Linked DNA regions of Bradyrhizobium diazoefficiens. The protein of the gene in region 1 interacts with the protein of each later gene in a pairwise test. Links are inferred from orthologs where the notes say so. Each region holds a gene or a part of one and is shown in the gene's direction. Other genes may lie near its edges.

Region 1 (7,963 bases):
GGACGCCGTCTCCAGGGCGGTCCTGCTCGACATCGCGCCGACGGCGACAATGTATGCGAGGGCGAACAAGGAATTCGCGACGCGCTACATGTGGTGGTTCTTCCTCATCCAGCCGGCCCCGCTTCCGGAGACGTTGATCGGCAACAATCTCGAATTCTATCTTCAGACCCATATCAACAAGCAGAACAAGACGCCGGGAGCCATCGATCCGGTCGCGCTCGAGGAGTACCGGCGGTGCTACACTCGCGAGACTCTGCACGCCGTGTGCGAGGATTATCGCGCCGCCGCCGGAATCGACCTGATCCACGACGAGGCGGATTTCGAAAAGAGGATCGGTTGCCCGCTCCTCGTGCTGTGGGGCGAAAAGGGCGTGGTCGGATCGACCTATGACGTGCTCGATACCTGGCGCGCCAAAGCGAACAACGTGCAAGGCGGAAGCCTGCCCTGCGGACATTACCTGCCGGAGGAAGCGCCGGAGCTTCTGCTGCAGAAGCTCGACGCCTTTTTCACGTGATTTTCGGAAAGCGCGTCGGCAGAGCCGGCTGCTCCGCAAAAGGCATTCAGTTCAATGCTTAAAGGTGTGGTGTCATAACACCGGTACCGTGCATGGGGTTGTTTTCCAGCTTTTGCTGCGGCTAGCTCGCCGCCTCGTCGAATTGCGCGCTCGCCTCGAGCCATTGCTCCTCCGCGCGCGCGAGCGCGTCGGCCGCATTCGCGCGGGCCTTTGAGAGCTGCGCGGCCTGCTTGGGATCGCGCGTAAAAATGTCGGGCAAAGCGAGTGCTGTGTCGATCTTGGCGATGATGTCGCTGACGCGGGCGATCTCGCTCTCGGCTTCCGCGATACGTTTCTTCAGCGAGCCGCGATTGTCCGATCTCGGTCGCTGCGGCTTCTCGCTCGGTGCGCTGCGCTCGCGCGGGGCGGGCTCGCCGTTGCGCGAGGACAGCACCAGGCGGCGGTATTCGTCGAGGTCGCCGTCGTAATTGGTCACGGTGCGGTCGGCGACGATCCAGAGCTGGTCGGCGCAGGCCTCGATCAGATAGCGGTCGTGGGAGACCATGATGATCGCGCCAGGAAAATCGTTGATCGCCTCGGCCAACGCGGCGCGGCTGTCGATATCGAGATGGTTGGTCGGCTCGTCCAGGATGATCATGTTGGGGCCGAAGAAGGTCGCAAGCCCCAACAGCAGCCGCGCCTTCTCGCCGCCCGAGAGTTTACCAGCCTTGGTGTCGGCCGCCTTGCCGGAGAAGCCGATCGCGCCGGCGCGGGCTCGCACCTTTGCTTCGGGCGCGTCGCCCATCAGCTTGCGGATATGGTCGTAGGCGGAGGCGTCCTCGTTCAATTCGTCGAGCTGATGCTGCGCGAAATAGGCGATCGACAGCTTGTCCGCGCGGGTCACTTTCCCCGAGAACGGCGCCAGACGCGCGGCGAGCAGCTTTACGAGGGTCGACTTGCCGTTGCCGTTGGCGCCGAGAAGCGCGATGCGGTCGTCATTGTCGATGCGCAGCGTCACGCGGCTGAGCACCGGCGTTGCCGGATCGTAGCCGACCGAAGCATTGTCGACGGCGATGATCGGCGGCGACAAGATCTTTTCCGGCGCTGGAAATGTGATCTCGCGCACGTCCTCCGTCACCAGCGCCCTGATCGGCTTCAGCCGTTCCAGCATCTTGACGCGTGATTGGGCCTGGCGCGCCTTGGACGCCTTGGCCTTGAATCGATCCACGAAGGCTTGCAGATGCGCGCGCTCCGCTTCCTGGCGCTTGATCTGCTTGGCATCGAGCAGCTCGCGCGCGGCGCGCTGCTCCTCGAAGGAGGAGTAGGTGCCCTTGTAGAGCGTGAGCTTGCCGCGCTCCAGGTGCAGGATCTGGTCGACCGAGCTCTCCAGCAGGTCGCGGTCATGGCTGATCACGATCACCGTGCGCGGGTAATGCGCGAGGTGGTCCTCGAGCCACAGCGTGCCTTCGAGGTCGAGATAGTTGGTGGGCTCGTCGAGCAGCAGCAAGTCAGGGGCTGCGAACAGCGTCGCCGCCAGCGCGACGCGCATACGCCACCCGCCGGAGAATTCGGCGCAGGGGCGCAGCTGGTCGGCGGCGGAAAACCCGAGGCCGGACAGGATCGCGGCGGCGCGGCTTGGGGCCGAATGCGCGTCGATGTCGACCAGCCGGGTCTGGATCTCGGCGATCCGGTGCGGATCGGTGGCGCTCTCGGCTTCATGAAGCAGCGCGTCGCGCTCGAGGTCGGCCTTGAGCACGACCGAGATCAGGCTTTCGGGGCCGTTTGGGGCTTCCTGCGCCAGGCTTCCCACGCGCCAGCGCGGCGGCAGCGTCACCGAGCCGTGCTCGGCCGCAAGCTCGCCGCGGATCACCTTGAACAGCGTCGATTTGCCGGTGCCATTGCGTCCGACCATGCCGACGCGCGAGCCGGGCGTGATCTGCACGGAGCTACTATCGATCAGAAGGCGTCCGGCAAGGCGGATGGAGAGGTCGGTGATGGAGAGCATGCGGCCTTGTCACCGCAGGCGGGATCAAACGCAACCCGATTTTTCGTTAGTGCGACTCGCGCTCGCGCTTCCTCAACTCGTCCATCAGCTGCTCGAGATGCGTCGGGAGCCGGGGCTCAGGACGAAGGCTCTGCTGAAGCAGCTCGCCCACGGCATCGCAAATCGAGCGGCTGGTGCGCCGGTCGATCTGTTCGGTGTCATTGGCAAAAAGGCCAGCCATCGCAGGGTTCCGTGTTTTTGAAGTATCGATACGGTACCAAGTCATTGGCCCCAAAATGGTTTCGTCGGGCGTCGGGATACCTGGCCTTCTAGTAAAGATTGTATGAATTCGCCGTATTTGCCCAAATACAAGGCCCCGGCGGGGGGAACGCCGGGGCCTCTCTTGCAAGGTACCGCAGGGGGGAACGGTACCTCAGGAAGCTGCTGGGCTCAGTAGCAGCGGTTGATCAGCCGCCAGCGGGGTCCCCAGGGGGTCGGGACCAGCCGGCGCACATAGCAGCCACCATAACCGTAGGAGACGGGCGCGGCGTAGAAGCGCGGTCCGCCCCAGCCCCAGCCGCCGTGATGCCAGCCGCCACCGCCGTGCCAGCCCCAGCCACCGCCATGCCAGTGAGCGGAGGCGGAGGTGGGAGCCAGCGCGGCACCCAGCGCGACCGCGGCGACTGCAGCGAGCGAAAGTTTCCTCAACATGATGATCTCCTCAAAACTGCCGGCGCGGGGCTATCGCGTCGATGGAAAGGCCGCCGAAACGGTTCGCCTCGGGGGAAGGCTTTGGTTTCGATGAACCTGACGTTATGCCAGCGAGGCTGAACCAAACCCTGATGGAGCCTTCAGATTGGGTTCATCTGCGTGAAATCGTTGTAATCCACGTTGGAATCGGCATCCCGATCTGCGGCGAAGCGCCTGCGAGGGCCGTTTCGGCAGTCGCTTGCCGGATCGCGAAGGCGCCGATATAAGCCCCCGCAACTCCGAACCACCCTTTTTCTCTTCAAGGACAAGATCATGGCCATCGAACGCACTTTCTCGATCATCAAGCCCGACGCGACCGCGCGTAACCTGACCGGCGCCGTGAACGCCGTGATCGAGAAGGCGGGCCTGCGCATCGTCGCGCAGAAGCGCATCCGCATGACCAAGGAACAGGCCGAGACGTTCTATGCCGTCCACAAGGCCCGCCCGTTCTTCGGCGAACTCGTCGAGTTCATGACGTCCGGACCGGTCGTCGTCCAGGTCTTGGAAGGCGAGAACGCCATCGCCAAATACCGCGACGCCATGGGCGCGACCGATCCGTCCAAGGCGGCGGACGGCACCATCCGCAAGCTCTACGCAAAGTCGATCGGCGAGAATTCCGCCCACGGCTCGGACGCTCCGGAGACCGCCGCGATCGAGATCGCGCAGTTCTTCTCGGGCAACGAGATCGTCGGCTGAGCCGTCAGCCGATAAGTTAAGTCGACGGGGGCGAAAGGACTGATTGTGAACTGGCTCTGGCAGATCTTCGATCCCGCCACGATCGGGGCATTCTTCACCCAGTTCCGCAATGAGATGGCCGAACCGACCTTCTGGATTGCGGTCGGCAAGATCATCTGGATCAACATCCTTTTGTCCGGCGACAATGCGCTGGTGATCGCGCTTGCCTGCCGCGGCCTGAAGCCGCGGCACCGGCTGTGGGGCATGGTGCTCGGCGCCGGCGCCGCGGTGCTGCTGCGGATCATCTTCACCGGCATCGTCGCGAGCCTGATGGCGCTGCCGTACCTCAAGCTGGTCGGCGGCCTCGCCCTGATCGTGATCGCGGCAAAGCTGCTGGTGCCGGAAAATGAGGACGAGGACGGCGTCGAGTCGGCCTCGCATCTGTGGCAGGCGGTGCAGATCGTCGTCGTCGCCGACATCGTGATGAGCCTCGACAACGTCATTGCGGTCGCCGCGGCCGCAAATGGCAGCGTGCCGCTGCTGGTGCTCGGCCTGGCCATCAGCGTGCCCCTGATCGTCGCGGGCGCGGCGCTGATCATGGCGTTGCTCGCGAAGCTGCCGATCCTGGTCTGGGCTGGTGCTGCGCTGCTCGGCTGGATCGCGGGCGAGGTGATCGCGACCGATCCCGGCGTCGCGCCGAAGCTGCACACGCTATCCGAAGGTCCGTTCGGCGCCTCGCTGGACAAGATGCTCGGCACTCTGCACATCCCGCCGCAATTCGCCCATGGCGGCGGTGGCGCCGAATATCTCTGCGCCGCGCTCGGCGTCGTCGTCGTGCTGCTGGTCGGCTCGATCTGGCGCCGGCGCAGCCTGAGCCACGCCGCGCTCGAAGCCTCCGAGCAGCACGCCAAGGTCTCGGTGGAATAAAATCTTGCGAGGAAGAGGTGCTTCACCTCTCCCGCAGGAGAGGTGAACTAGCGCCGCACGATCGATCCGCTGCGCGCGATCAGGCGGGCGAGCTGCTTGAAGCGGCTGCCGACGCGGTCGGCGACGAGGTCGCCGAGCCTGTGCTCGAACACCAGCATCAGATTGCGCCCCTGGTTGCGGAAATGCGTGGCGGGCAGCACGCCCGGGCGCGCCGCCGAGATCAGATGCGCGACACGGAACGCGGCGCCCAGCAAGCGGGCGCGTTCGAGCTGGGCCGGCGTCAGCAGTTCCTGCATAGTCAGCGGCGGCTGGTTCTCCTCGCTCAGGCCGGCATAGCGATAGAACACCGACAGGCCGACGAAGGCGCGCTCACGATGGTCGATCGCGCCGAAATTGGCGTTGACCACGAGACTCAGCGTCTGCTCGCCGCGATGGTCGGGATGGACGCGCCAGCCGATGTCGGACAGAAGACAGGCGGTGTGGCGCAGGCGGCGATCTTCCTCGGTCTCGCGCAGCTTCACCACGCGTGCCAGGCGATCGGTCCAGGCCATCAGCTCGCGGGCGTGCTTGGCCGAGCGTGACAAGAGCTGGTTCAGCTCTTCGGCAGCGCAGATCAGACCGTCCTTGTTGCGCTCCGCCTCGGACAGCTTCTCGTGCAGCAGCCCCTCGCGCACGCCGAAGGTCGAGAATACGATGGTCTTCGGTTTTGCGACCCGGATGATGTGCTCGAGCACCAGCGCCGCGTAGGTGAGGAGAGGGCGCCGCGCATCGGCGACGACCTCGATGTCGGCGAGCATGTCGACGGCGGCGAGGCGCCGCAGGCGGCGGGCAAAATCGAGCGCCTCGGCCGCGGGAATCGAATAGCCGTGCATCACCTGGAGCGGATAGCCGCTCTGGATGATGTGGATGCGGGCGAGCGCACGCCAGGTGCCGCCGACCGCGTAGAAGGTGCGGCCGCGGCCGGCGGCGAACTGCGGCACCTCGTCGATCGCCTCGCGCACGATGCGGTCGGCGCGCTTCAGCGATTTGTGGGCGAGGTCCTGCAACGCGAGGCCGCCGAGCGGCAGGGTGACGCCGCTGCGCACGCTGTTCCCGCGCACGTCGATCAGCTCGAGCGAGCCGCCGCCGAGATCGCCGACAATGCCGTCGGGGCGGTGAATGCCCGAGATCACGCCGAGCGCCGACAGCTTCGCTTCGCGCGGTCCGGACAGGATCTCGATCTTCACGGCGCAGATGCGCTCGGCTTTCGCGATGAAGTCGGGGCCGTTGGATGCGTCGCGGCAGGCCGCGGTCGCAATCGCAAACACGCGGCCGACCTGCATCACGCGGCACAACGCCCGAAAACGCTTCAGCGAGGTCAGCGCCTTGTCGACGGCGTCGGGCGCGAGCAGGCCCGTGCTCTGCACCTCACGCCCGAGGCCGCACAGCGTCTTCTCGTTGAAGATCGGAATCAGGCTCCGTGTCAGTCCCTCGTAGACGACGAGACGAACCGAGTTTGAGCCGATGTCGATGACCGCGACGCTAGCGCCACGCTTGCGCGGCGGTTTCAAGGTAAAGCTCTCCGGTCAGGACTGATGGCGTTCGTTTCGGCGCGTGAGACGACGCGGCGAGGATTCCTTGAGCGACTTTCCACGGCCAGACAGACTCGGATTTGTCATGAAGTAGTTGTGGACGTTGAAAGGCTCCTCGCCCTTCGCGGTCTTCATACGCGTTGAGGACCCGTCCGGCAACAATTGCCAGCTCTGCTCATTATCCTTCAGATTCGCCACCATGATCTGCTCGAGAACCTGCTGATGCACCGTGGGATTTTGCAGCGGACACAGCACCTCGACGCGGCGGTCGAGGTTGCGCGGCATCATATCGGCCGACGAGATATACACAGCCGCTTTCGCACTCGGCAGGCCCTGGCCCATGCCGAAGCAGTAGATTCGGCCGTGTTCCAGGAAGCGTCCGATGATCGACTTGACACGGATGTTCTCCGACAGGCCGGGAATGCCGGGTCGCAGGCAGCAGATACCGCGCACCACGAGCTCGACCTGCACGCCCGCCTGTGACGCCTCGTAGAGCGCGTCGATGATATCGGGGTCGACCAACGCATTCATCTTCATCCAGACCGCGCCGGGCTTGCCGTGACGCACGTGCTCGGTCTCGCCCTGGATGTGCTCGATGATGCGCTTGCGCAGGGTCAGCGGCGACACCGCCATCTTTTCCAGATCGCTTGGTGCTGCGTAGCCCGTGATGAAGTTGAACACGCGCGCGGCGTCGCGGCCGATGGTCGGTTCCGAGGTGAAGTAGGAGAGGTCCGTATAAATACGCGCGGTGACCGGATGATAGTTGCCGGTGCCGGTATGGACGTAAGTGGTGAGGCTGCCACCCTCGCGACGCACCACCATCGAGAGTTTTGCGTGCGTCTTCAGCTCGAGGAAGCCGTAGACGACCTGCACACCGGCGCGTTCGAGGTCGCGCGCCCAGCGGATGTTGGCTTCTTCGTCGAAGCGCGCCTTCAATTCGATCAGCGCGGTGACGGATTTGCCAGCCTCGGCCGCTTCGGCCAGCGCGCGCACGATCGGCGAGTTGTTGGAGGTGCGATAGAGCGTCTGCTTGATCGCGACGACGTCAGGATCGCGCGCGGCCTGTTGCAGGAACTGCACGACCACGTCGAAGGATTCGTAGGGGTGATGGACCACCAGGTCCTTCTGCCGGATCGCGGCAAAGATGTCGCCGCCATGCTCGCGCACGCGCTCGGGATGGCGCGGCACGTAAGGGGTGAATTCGAGGTCTGGCCGGTCGAGACGGGTGAGCTGCGACAGCTCGTTCATGGCGAGCACGCCGTCGACCAGGAACACCTCATCGTCGGCCGCCGAGAGCGCGTGCTGCACGAAGCTGCGCAGCTGCTCCGGCATCTTGGCGTCGATCTCGAGCCGGATCACCGACCCGCGGCGGCGGCGCTTCAGCGCGGTCTCGAACAGGCGGACGAGGTCTTCGGCCTCTTCCTCGATTTCGAGCTCGGAGTCGCGGATGATGCGGAAGGCGCCCTGGCCGTGGAGATTGTAGCCGGGAAACAGGCGATTGATGAAAAGGCCGGTCACCTGCTCCAGCGAGATCAGGCGCACCACCTTGCCGTCGCCCGGCAG
Region 2 (7,983 bases), 3.5 Mb from region 1 along the record:
AATGGCGCGAAGCGCTGCAAGATGCTCGACCGGCTGGTGGGTCGGGCCGTCTTCGCCGAGGCCGATGGAGTCGTGCGTCATCACGTAGACGACGCCGGCGCCCATCAATGCCGCAAGGCGCATCGCGGGCCGTGCGTAGTCGGTGAACACCAGGAAGGTCGCGCCGTTCGGCGCAAAGCCGCCGTGCAGGAAGATGCCGTTCATGGCCGCGCACATGCCGTGCTCGCGGATGCCGTAATGGATGAAGCGGCCCTTCGGCGTCTTGGCGGAGAACGCGGTCGCCGACTTCGCCTTGTTGTTGTTGGAGCCGGTGAGGTCGGCGGAGCCGGCAAGGAATTCCATCGGCATTGCGGCGGCGATGACTTCAATCACCGCTTCCGACGATTTGCGGGTGGCCGCAGTCATCGGCTTTTCCAAGAGTTCCTTCTTGTAGGCGCGCACGGCCTTTGCGAGCGAAGCCGGGCGCTTGTGGCGCAGCCGGCGCTCGAACTCGGCGCGCTTGCGGCTGCCGAGCTCACCGAGCCGTGCTTCCCATTCCTGGCGTGCCGTCGCGCCGCGCGCGCCGGCTGCGCGCCAGGCCTTCAGCACGTCATCAGGCAGGGAGAATGGCTCGAGCGAGATGCCGAGGTTTTCCTTGGCGGCCTTGAGCTCGTCGGCGCCGAGCGCCTCGCCATGCGCTTTTGCGGTGCCGGCCTTGTGCGGCGCGCCGAAGCCGATGGTGGTGCGGCAGGCGATCAGCGTCGGCTTGTTGGATTTTTGCGCGCGGGTGATTGCTGCGGCAATCGCGGCCTGGTCATGACCGTCGATCTTCTCGGCGGCCCAGCCGCACGCCTTGAAACGCTTCACCTGGTCGACCGAGTCGGCGATCGAGGTCGGGCCGTCGATCGAGATACCGTTGTCGTCGTAGAGCACGATCAGCTTGCCGAGCTTCCAGTGGCCGGCCATCGCGATCGCTTCCTGCGACACGCCTTCCATCAGGTCGCCGTCGGAGGCGAGCACGTAGGTGTGGTGGTCGACGATCTTCTTGCCGAACTCGGCGGCGAGCATCTTCTCGGCGAGCGCCATGCCGACAGCGGTCGAGATGCCCTGGCCGAGCGGGCCGGTGGTGGTCTCGATGCCCTTGGTGTGGAAGTTCTCGGGATGGCCCGGCGTCAGTCCGCCGAGCTGGCGGAATTGCTTGAGCTGGTCCAGCGTCATGTCGGCGTTGCCGGTCAGGTACAGCAGCGAATAGAGCAGCATCGAGCCGTGTCCGGCCGAAAGCACGAAGCGGTCGCGGTCGGGCCAGTCGATGGCGGTGGCGTCGTATTTCAGGAATTGCGTGAACAGCACGGTGGCGACATCGGCTGCGCCCATCGGCAGGCCGGGGTGGCCCGATTTCGCCTTCTCGACAGCGTCCATCGAGAGGCCACGGATCGCGTTGGCCATGCGGTTGGGGTCGACTTGCGTCATGTCTGAAATCCGTCTGAAATGAGGCGCTTGGCGGTGGGTGGGGGCCGCGCGGGGAGCTTGGCGGCCGCTGAAGATCGGGGCTGGGATAGCACCTCGGTTCCGGGAGTCCAAGGCGATCAAACGCCGGTTTCGCCGTAAAAGTTGCTTACGGCATGATCCGGAAAAGTGGCGGGCCGGTTTTCCGCGCGACAAACGCAGGGCGTTTGAGCGGGGATCATGCCCAAGAGGAACTGCTAGATCGGGATGATCTCATCCCGATCTAGCGGTGCATAGTTTCGCGGCGGCGTTGCGCTTGGCTAGCTTGCCACGTAAATTTCTGCTTCTAACCGCTTGCCGAACCGAGTCTTTTGCCGGACGGCAAGCTCTTGAGGTAAAGGCCACGGGCAAGGCCCATAGGTTCCGCCGCTGACTGCATGAACGATCGCGTATCCAACAGCGCTGCCATGACGGAGTCCTCTGCCGTCGAGATCGAGATCGCGACCCGCAGACTCACGGCGGCGCTCGACGGGCTCGAAAGCGCGGTCGAGCGGCGGCGCGATGCCGATCGCGACGAGAACGAGCTCGCGACGCGAATCCAGGCGCTGGGTGCCGACCGCTCGCGGCTTGCCGACGAGCTCGACGGCGCGCTGGTGAAGGCGCGCAAGCTCGAGCGCACCAATCGCGAAATCTCCGACCGGCTGGATTCCGCAATCGTCACGATACGTTCGGTACTTGATACCGGAGAGGACGGATGAGCCACATCAACGTCACCATCAACGCCCGCCAATATCGCATGGCCTGCGAGGAGGGCCAGGAGGTGCGGCTGTTGAAGCTCGCCGAAAGCCTGGAGACGCGGATTCAGTCGCTGCGCGGAAAATTCGGCGAGATCGGCGATGCACGCCTCACCGTGATGGCGGCGTTGACCGTGTGCGACGAGCTGGTCGACGCCGGCAACCGCATCCGCACCATGGAGCAGGAGCTGACCGAACTGCGGGATTTCCGCAACGCCGCCGTCGAGCGCGCCCGGATGACCCAGACCGCCGTGGTCAACGCGCTGAACGCCGCCGCCGAACGCATCGAGAAGTCGACCCAGGTCCTGAACCGCACCGTCGGCAACGGGATCGCCATCGGGTAGGCTCCGCGGAAGACTCAGTCAATTGTTGTGCTCGATCTGGCCGCGGGCTCAACCTCTCCCGCTTGCGGGAGAGGTTGGCGCGTAGCGCCGGGTGAGGGCTCTGACGTCTTGGGGGTTCTCGCCCGCGGAGACACCCTCTCCCCAGCCCTCCCCCGCAAGCGGGGGAGGGAGCGCACTTCCGCCGTGGCGGCGGGGAAGTCTGATCTCATTGCGCCGCGGCCTTTGCGATCGCGCTGGCGATTCGTCGGTATCGTTGTTACATTGCGTGAGCGAGGCTGCGACGCGCGTCCGGAGCCATATATCCCCGGGGCCTTATCGATCCTTTAGGGAACTGTCCCTGGCCGGGCCCGTGGGCTCGGACATATGGTGCCCACCTACTTTCGTAGGGAACTCCGGGATCGAGTGCTTCAACGGCGTCCGCGGCTTCGCACTTTTGTTTGCTTGGTTTGTGCTTGTTGAAACGACTGCGGCCAGTTCAGCAGGTGTCATGCCCCGCCTAGTGCGCAATTGCGCACGGGGGACCGGGGCATCCAGTACGCTGCGGCCTTTGCGTGAATCACGACCGCCTCTGGAATACTGAATCACCCGCTTTCGCGGGTGATGACGTGGGGGACTGAAAGCGCATGTCCAATTCGAAATCCGAACTCCGTGCCAAAGCCCTCGCGGCGCGCGACGCGTTGAGCGAGAAGAAGCGCATTGCCGCCGCCGCCAAGCTCGCCAAGCGCGGGTTGCCGTTCGATCTGCTGCCCGGCAGCATCGTCTCCGGCTACTCGCCGATCCGCAGCGAGATCGATCCGATGCCGCTGCTAAAGAAGCTGGCAGAAGAGGGCGCCAGGCTGGCGCTACCTTGCGTCACCGCGCGCGGCCAGTCGCTGGTCTTCCGCCTCTTTCATCCGAACGACCGCCTGATGCTCGGTCCGCTCGGCATTCCCGAGCCGTCGCCGGCAGCAAGCGAAGTCATCCCCGACATCATGCTGACGCCGCTCGCGGCGTTCGACCGTCTCGGCCATCGCATCGGCTATGGTGCGGGACATTACGACTTCACCTTCGCGCACTTACGGAAAGCCAAGAACATCGTCGGCATCGGGCTTGCTTTTGCAGCGCAGGAGATCAAGGCGGTTCCGGCACTATCGCACGACGTCGCGCTGGATTATGTGCTAACGGAATCGGACGTGTTTGATTTCCGGAGTTCTGAAGTTGCGCATTCTCTTCGTGGGTGATGTCGTCGGCCGTAGCGGCCGCAACGCCATCGCCGAATATCTGCCCGGCATGGTCAAGGACTGGTCGCTCGATTTCGTCGTCGTCAACGGCGAGAATTCGGCCGGAGGCTTCGGCATCACGGAAGCGATCTATCAGGAATTTCTCGATGCCGGCGCCGATGCGGTGACACTCGGCAACCACTCCTGGGATCAGCGCGAAGCCCTGGTTTTCATCGAGCGCGCGGAGCGCCTGGTGCGGCCGGCGAACTATCCGCGCGGCACGCCCGGCCGCGGCGCCGCTTTGGTCGAGACCAAGAACGGCAAGCATGCGCTCGTCGTCAACGCTTTGGGGCGCGTCTTCATGACCCCGTTCGATGATCCCTTTGCAGCGCTCGAGCGCGAGCTCGGCGCCTGTCCGCTCGGCGTTGCCGCCGATGCCATCGTGGTGGACTTCCATTGCGAGGCGAGCAGCGAGAAGCAGGGCATCGGCTTCTTCTGCGACGGCCGCGCCAGCCTCGTTGTCGGCACGCATACGCATGTGCCGACCGCCGATCATCAGATCCTCACCGGCGGCACCGCCTACATGACCGACGCCGGCATGACCGGCGACTACGACTCCATCATCGGCATGCAGAAGGAAGAGCCGCTGCGCAGGTTCACGTCGGGAATTCCGTCGGGCCGGTTCGAGCCGGCGGCGGGCGTCGCGACGCTCAGCGGCGTCGCGGTGGAAACGGATGACGCAACAGGCCTCGCGCTGAAGATTGCGCCTGTGCGCATGGGGGGCCGGCTGGAGCCGGCGACGCCGAAGTTCTGGTTGAGCTGAATCTTCGAGCGGCATTTTCGGTGCACCCTCGCCCCTTGCGGGAGAGGGTGGCTCGCCGCGTAGCGGCGAGACGGGTGAGGGGTTCTCTCCGCGCGCAAGCCTCTCGCGTTTGAATTTGCGGCGGCAACCCCTCATCCGGCGCTTCGCGCCACCTTCTCCCACAAGGGGAGAAGGCGACAGCGGCGCCTGCGCCGAGATCTAATCCGCCGTCTGCTCCCGCAGCTCGGCCACATCCTTTGCCGACAGCTTCGAGCCCTTCGTGCCGAATCTCGCCGTGACGTAGTTCGCCACCGCTGCGATCTCGTCGTCGGTGTAGGCCTCGCCGAACGCCGGCATCGACAGCGCACCGTCAGGTGTGTGCCGCTTGGTGCCTGAGAGCACGATCTGCGCGACGTTGGTGGCGGCGGGGTCGTTGACGGCCCAGGTGCCGGTCAGCGTCGCCGTCGGCGACACCGGGCTTTCGCCGCTCCAGCCGTGGCAGCTGGCGCAGGCGCTGGCGAACACCTTCTTGCCGCGTGCGTCCGCCGTCACGCCGTCCTTGTGCGAGGCGGGCGCGACCGGCGCCGTGGTAGCCGGCAGGTCGGGCGAGGCGACCGGTGGCACGCTGCGCAAGTAAGCAACGATGGAGCGGATGTCCTCCGGTGCAAACTGGCTGAAGCTGTAGTCGACGGCTTCGCCCATGGGACCCGAGGCCGAGCCGTGGCCCGGCGCGTGGCCGAGCGACAGATACGCGATCAGATCCTCATCACGCCAGTTGCCGAGACCGGTGGCCTTGTCGGTGGAAATGTTGAAGGCGCGCCAGCCGGCGGTGACGGCACCTGCGAACTTCTTGCGGTTGTCCAGCGCAAAGCCGAGATTGCGCGGCGTGTGGCACTCGCCGCAATGCGCCAGCGCTTCGGCGAGATACGCACCTCTGTTCCACTCCGGGCTCTTCGACGCATCGGGCGCAAAGCGCGTGTCCGGATTGAACACGGCCGACCAGAACATCATCGCCCAGCGCTGGTTGAACGGGAACGACAGCGTGTTCTCCGGCGCCTTGGCGCGTACCGCCGGCAGGCTGAACAGAAAGGCCTTCACCGCCAGCACGTCCTCGTCGCTCATGTAGGTGTAGGACGTGTACGGCATCGCCGGATAGAGCCAGGCGCTGTCATGGCGCTTGCCGCGCTGGACCGCGTTCAGAAAATCCTGGTCGCTGTAGTTGCCGATGCCGGTGTCCTTGTCCGGCGTGATGTTGGTGGAATAGAGCGTGCCGAACGGCAGCTTGAAGCCGAGCCCACCGGAATAGTCCTTCTCGCCGGGCTTGGTGTGGCAGACCATGCAGTCGGCCGCCTTCGCCAGATATTCGCCGCGTTCGACCAGGCTTGCCTTCTCGAGCTTTGCCGGCACGCCCGTGGGCTTGCCGGCGCGGTAATCCGCAAGCGCTACCTTGGTGCCGCCGGCGAAATCGAGCGGACCGGGTCCGCGGATGATGAAGACGCCGAGCGCCACCGCGACGATGGCGATCACGACGAGGCCCGCGAGGATACGCATTGTCCTGTTCATGCCTTCTTCCCCACAGCCAGCAGTTTCCGATCGATCGGCAGGCGTCGCAGCGCCACGCCGGTTGCGGCGTAAATCGCGTTGCGCAGCGCAGGCGGTCCGGCATTGACGCCGGCCTCACCGATGCCGCCGGGCGCTTCGCCGCTCTTGACGACGATGACCTCGATCTTCGGGGTCTCGTTGATGCGCATCATGCGGTAATCGTGGAAGTTCGACTGCTGCACGCGGCCCTTGTCGATGGTGATCTCGCCGTAGAGCGCGGCGGTGAGGCCGAAGATGAGGCCGCCCTCGATCTGCGCTTTCACCGTATCGGGATTCACCGCGATGCCGGTGTCGACCACCGAAGTGACGCGGCGCAGTACGATCTCGCCCATGTCGTCGATCTCCGCCTCCACCACGGTCGCGAGATAGCTCGCAAACGACGGCTGTACGCAGACGCCGCGGCCGACGCGCGGAGGCAGTGGCTGTCCCCATCCGGATCTTTCCGCGACAAGATTCAGCACAGCCAGCGCGCGTGGGTTCTTTGTCAGATTGGCGCGGCGGAATTCGATTGGGTCCTTTCCGGCCTTGCGCGCCAGCTCGTCCATCGCGCATTCGAACGCGAACACGTTGTTGTTCGGGCCGACGCCGCGCCAGAAGCCGGTCGGCACCGCAGGCGGTTCGGCGCGGACATATTCGACGTGGAAGTTGGGAAAGTCGTAGGGCATGTCCGCCGCGGCATCGACTGCGTCGATGTCGATGCCCTTCTGGAATGCCGGCGGCAGCCAGCGTGCAATCACGGCCGAGCCGGCAATCTTGTATTTCCAGGCCGACACCTTGCCATCGACCAATGTCGCGGTGACCTGGTCGCGATAGACCGGGCGGTAGACGTCGTGCTGGATGTCCTCTTCGCGGGTCCAGATCACCTTGACGGGATAGTCAACTTGTTTTGCGATCTTCACCGCTGTGACCACCATGTCCGGTTCGAGCTTGCGGCCGAAGCCGCCGCCGAGCAGATGCTGGTTGACGATCACCTTGTCGACGGGGAGGCCGGCGGCCTTTGCTGCCTCCGACTGCACGCGCGTCATGATCTGCGTGCCGGTCCAGATTTCGCAGGCATCCGGCCTGACGTGAACGGTGGCGTTGACCGGTTCCATCGAGGCATGCGCCAGGAACGGCAATTCGAAGCTCGCCTCGAACTTGTCGCCGGTTGCGAGCCCCTTGGCGATGTCGCCGATCGATTTTGCGATCGCTCCGTCTTTCTCGCTGGCGGCGCGCAGATCCTGCCAGATATCCTTGGTGCTGATCTTTGCGTTTGGTCCCTCGTTCCACTCGATCTTGAGCGCATCGAGCCCCTTCTTGGCGGCCCACATGTGGTCGCCGATCACCGCAACCGTGTCATCGAGCACCACGACCTTGCGCACGCCCGGGATTCTCGTCGCTGCACTGTCGTCGACCTTGCCGACCTTGCCGCCGAACACGGGGCATGTCGCGACTGTCGCAATCTTCATGTTCGGCAGGATCGCATCGATGCCGTAGACGACCTTGCCGTTGACCTTGTCCGGCGTGTCGAGACGCTTCAGAGGTTGGCCGATATAGACGAAATCCTTGGGGTCCTTGACCGGGACATCCTCCGGCGGCGTTTGGCTCTGTGCGGCCAGTGCCAGTTCGCCATAGCCGAGCTTGCGGCCGCTTGCAGCGTGCACGACCTCGCCTTTCGACGCCGTGCAGCTCGCGGGCTCGACCTGCCACTGCGCGGCGGCAGCCTGTATCAGCATTGCGCGCGCGCTGGCGCCCGCTGCGCGCAGCGGCTTCCACCAGGCGCGGATCGAGGTCGAGCCGCCTGTGGCCTGCAAGCCGAACACAGGATTAGCGTAGAG

Evidence for each region.
Region 2: the proteins of ndk (region 1) and JJC00_RS06435 interact in binary tests that used the Escherichia coli proteins (3 or more experiments, as listed by UniProt). The link is inferred for Bradyrhizobium diazoefficiens from one-to-one orthologs.

Annotation. Positions count from the first base shown.
Region 1 is NZ_CP067102.1:4,856,430-4,864,392, reverse strand. Bases 2,380-5,211 are described here. They hold ndk (nucleoside-diphosphate kinase), read left to right. Parts: upstream 2,380-3,500; coding sequence 3,501-3,923; downstream 3,924-5,211. Other genes in these bases: ppx (exopolyphosphatase), read right to left, coding at 4,877-5,211; JJC00_RS22815 (TerC family protein), read left to right, coding at 3,969-4,829; JJC00_RS22825 (sulfur globule protein precursor), read right to left, coding at 2,928-3,188; JJC00_RS22830 (hypothetical protein), read right to left, coding at 2,545-2,718; JJC00_RS22835 (ABC-F family ATP-binding cassette domain-containing protein), read right to left, coding at 2,380-2,498. In the rest of the region: JJC00_RS22840 (alpha/beta fold hydrolase), read left to right, coding at 1-514; more of JJC00_RS22835, read right to left, coding at 636-2,379; more of ppx, read right to left, coding at 5,212-6,379; JJC00_RS22805 (RNA degradosome polyphosphate kinase), read right to left, coding at 6,395-7,963. UniProt on the Escherichia coli protein: Major role in the synthesis of nucleoside triphosphates other than ATP. The ATP gamma phosphate is transferred to the NDP beta phosphate via a ping-pong mechanism, using a phosphorylated active-site intermediate.
Region 2 is NZ_CP067102.1:1,380,342-1,388,324, forward strand. The notes cover bases 2,133-4,984. They hold JJC00_RS06435 (5-formyltetrahydrofolate cyclo-ligase), read left to right. Parts: upstream 2,133-3,186; coding sequence 3,187-3,783; downstream 3,784-4,984. Other genes in these bases: JJC00_RS06420 (DUF4164 domain-containing protein), read left to right, coding at 2,133-2,183; JJC00_RS06425 (cell division protein ZapA), read left to right, coding at 2,180-2,563; JJC00_RS06440 (TIGR00282 family metallophosphoesterase), read left to right, coding at 3,761-4,585; JJC00_RS06445 (c-type cytochrome), read right to left, coding at 4,784-4,984. Outside these bases: tkt (transketolase), read right to left, coding at 1-1,449; more of JJC00_RS06420, read left to right, coding at 1,863-2,132; more of JJC00_RS06445, read right to left, coding at 4,985-6,127; JJC00_RS06450 (xanthine dehydrogenase family protein molybdopterin-binding subunit), read right to left, coding at 6,124-7,983. UniProt on the Escherichia coli protein: Involved in the removal of 5-formyltetrahydrofolate.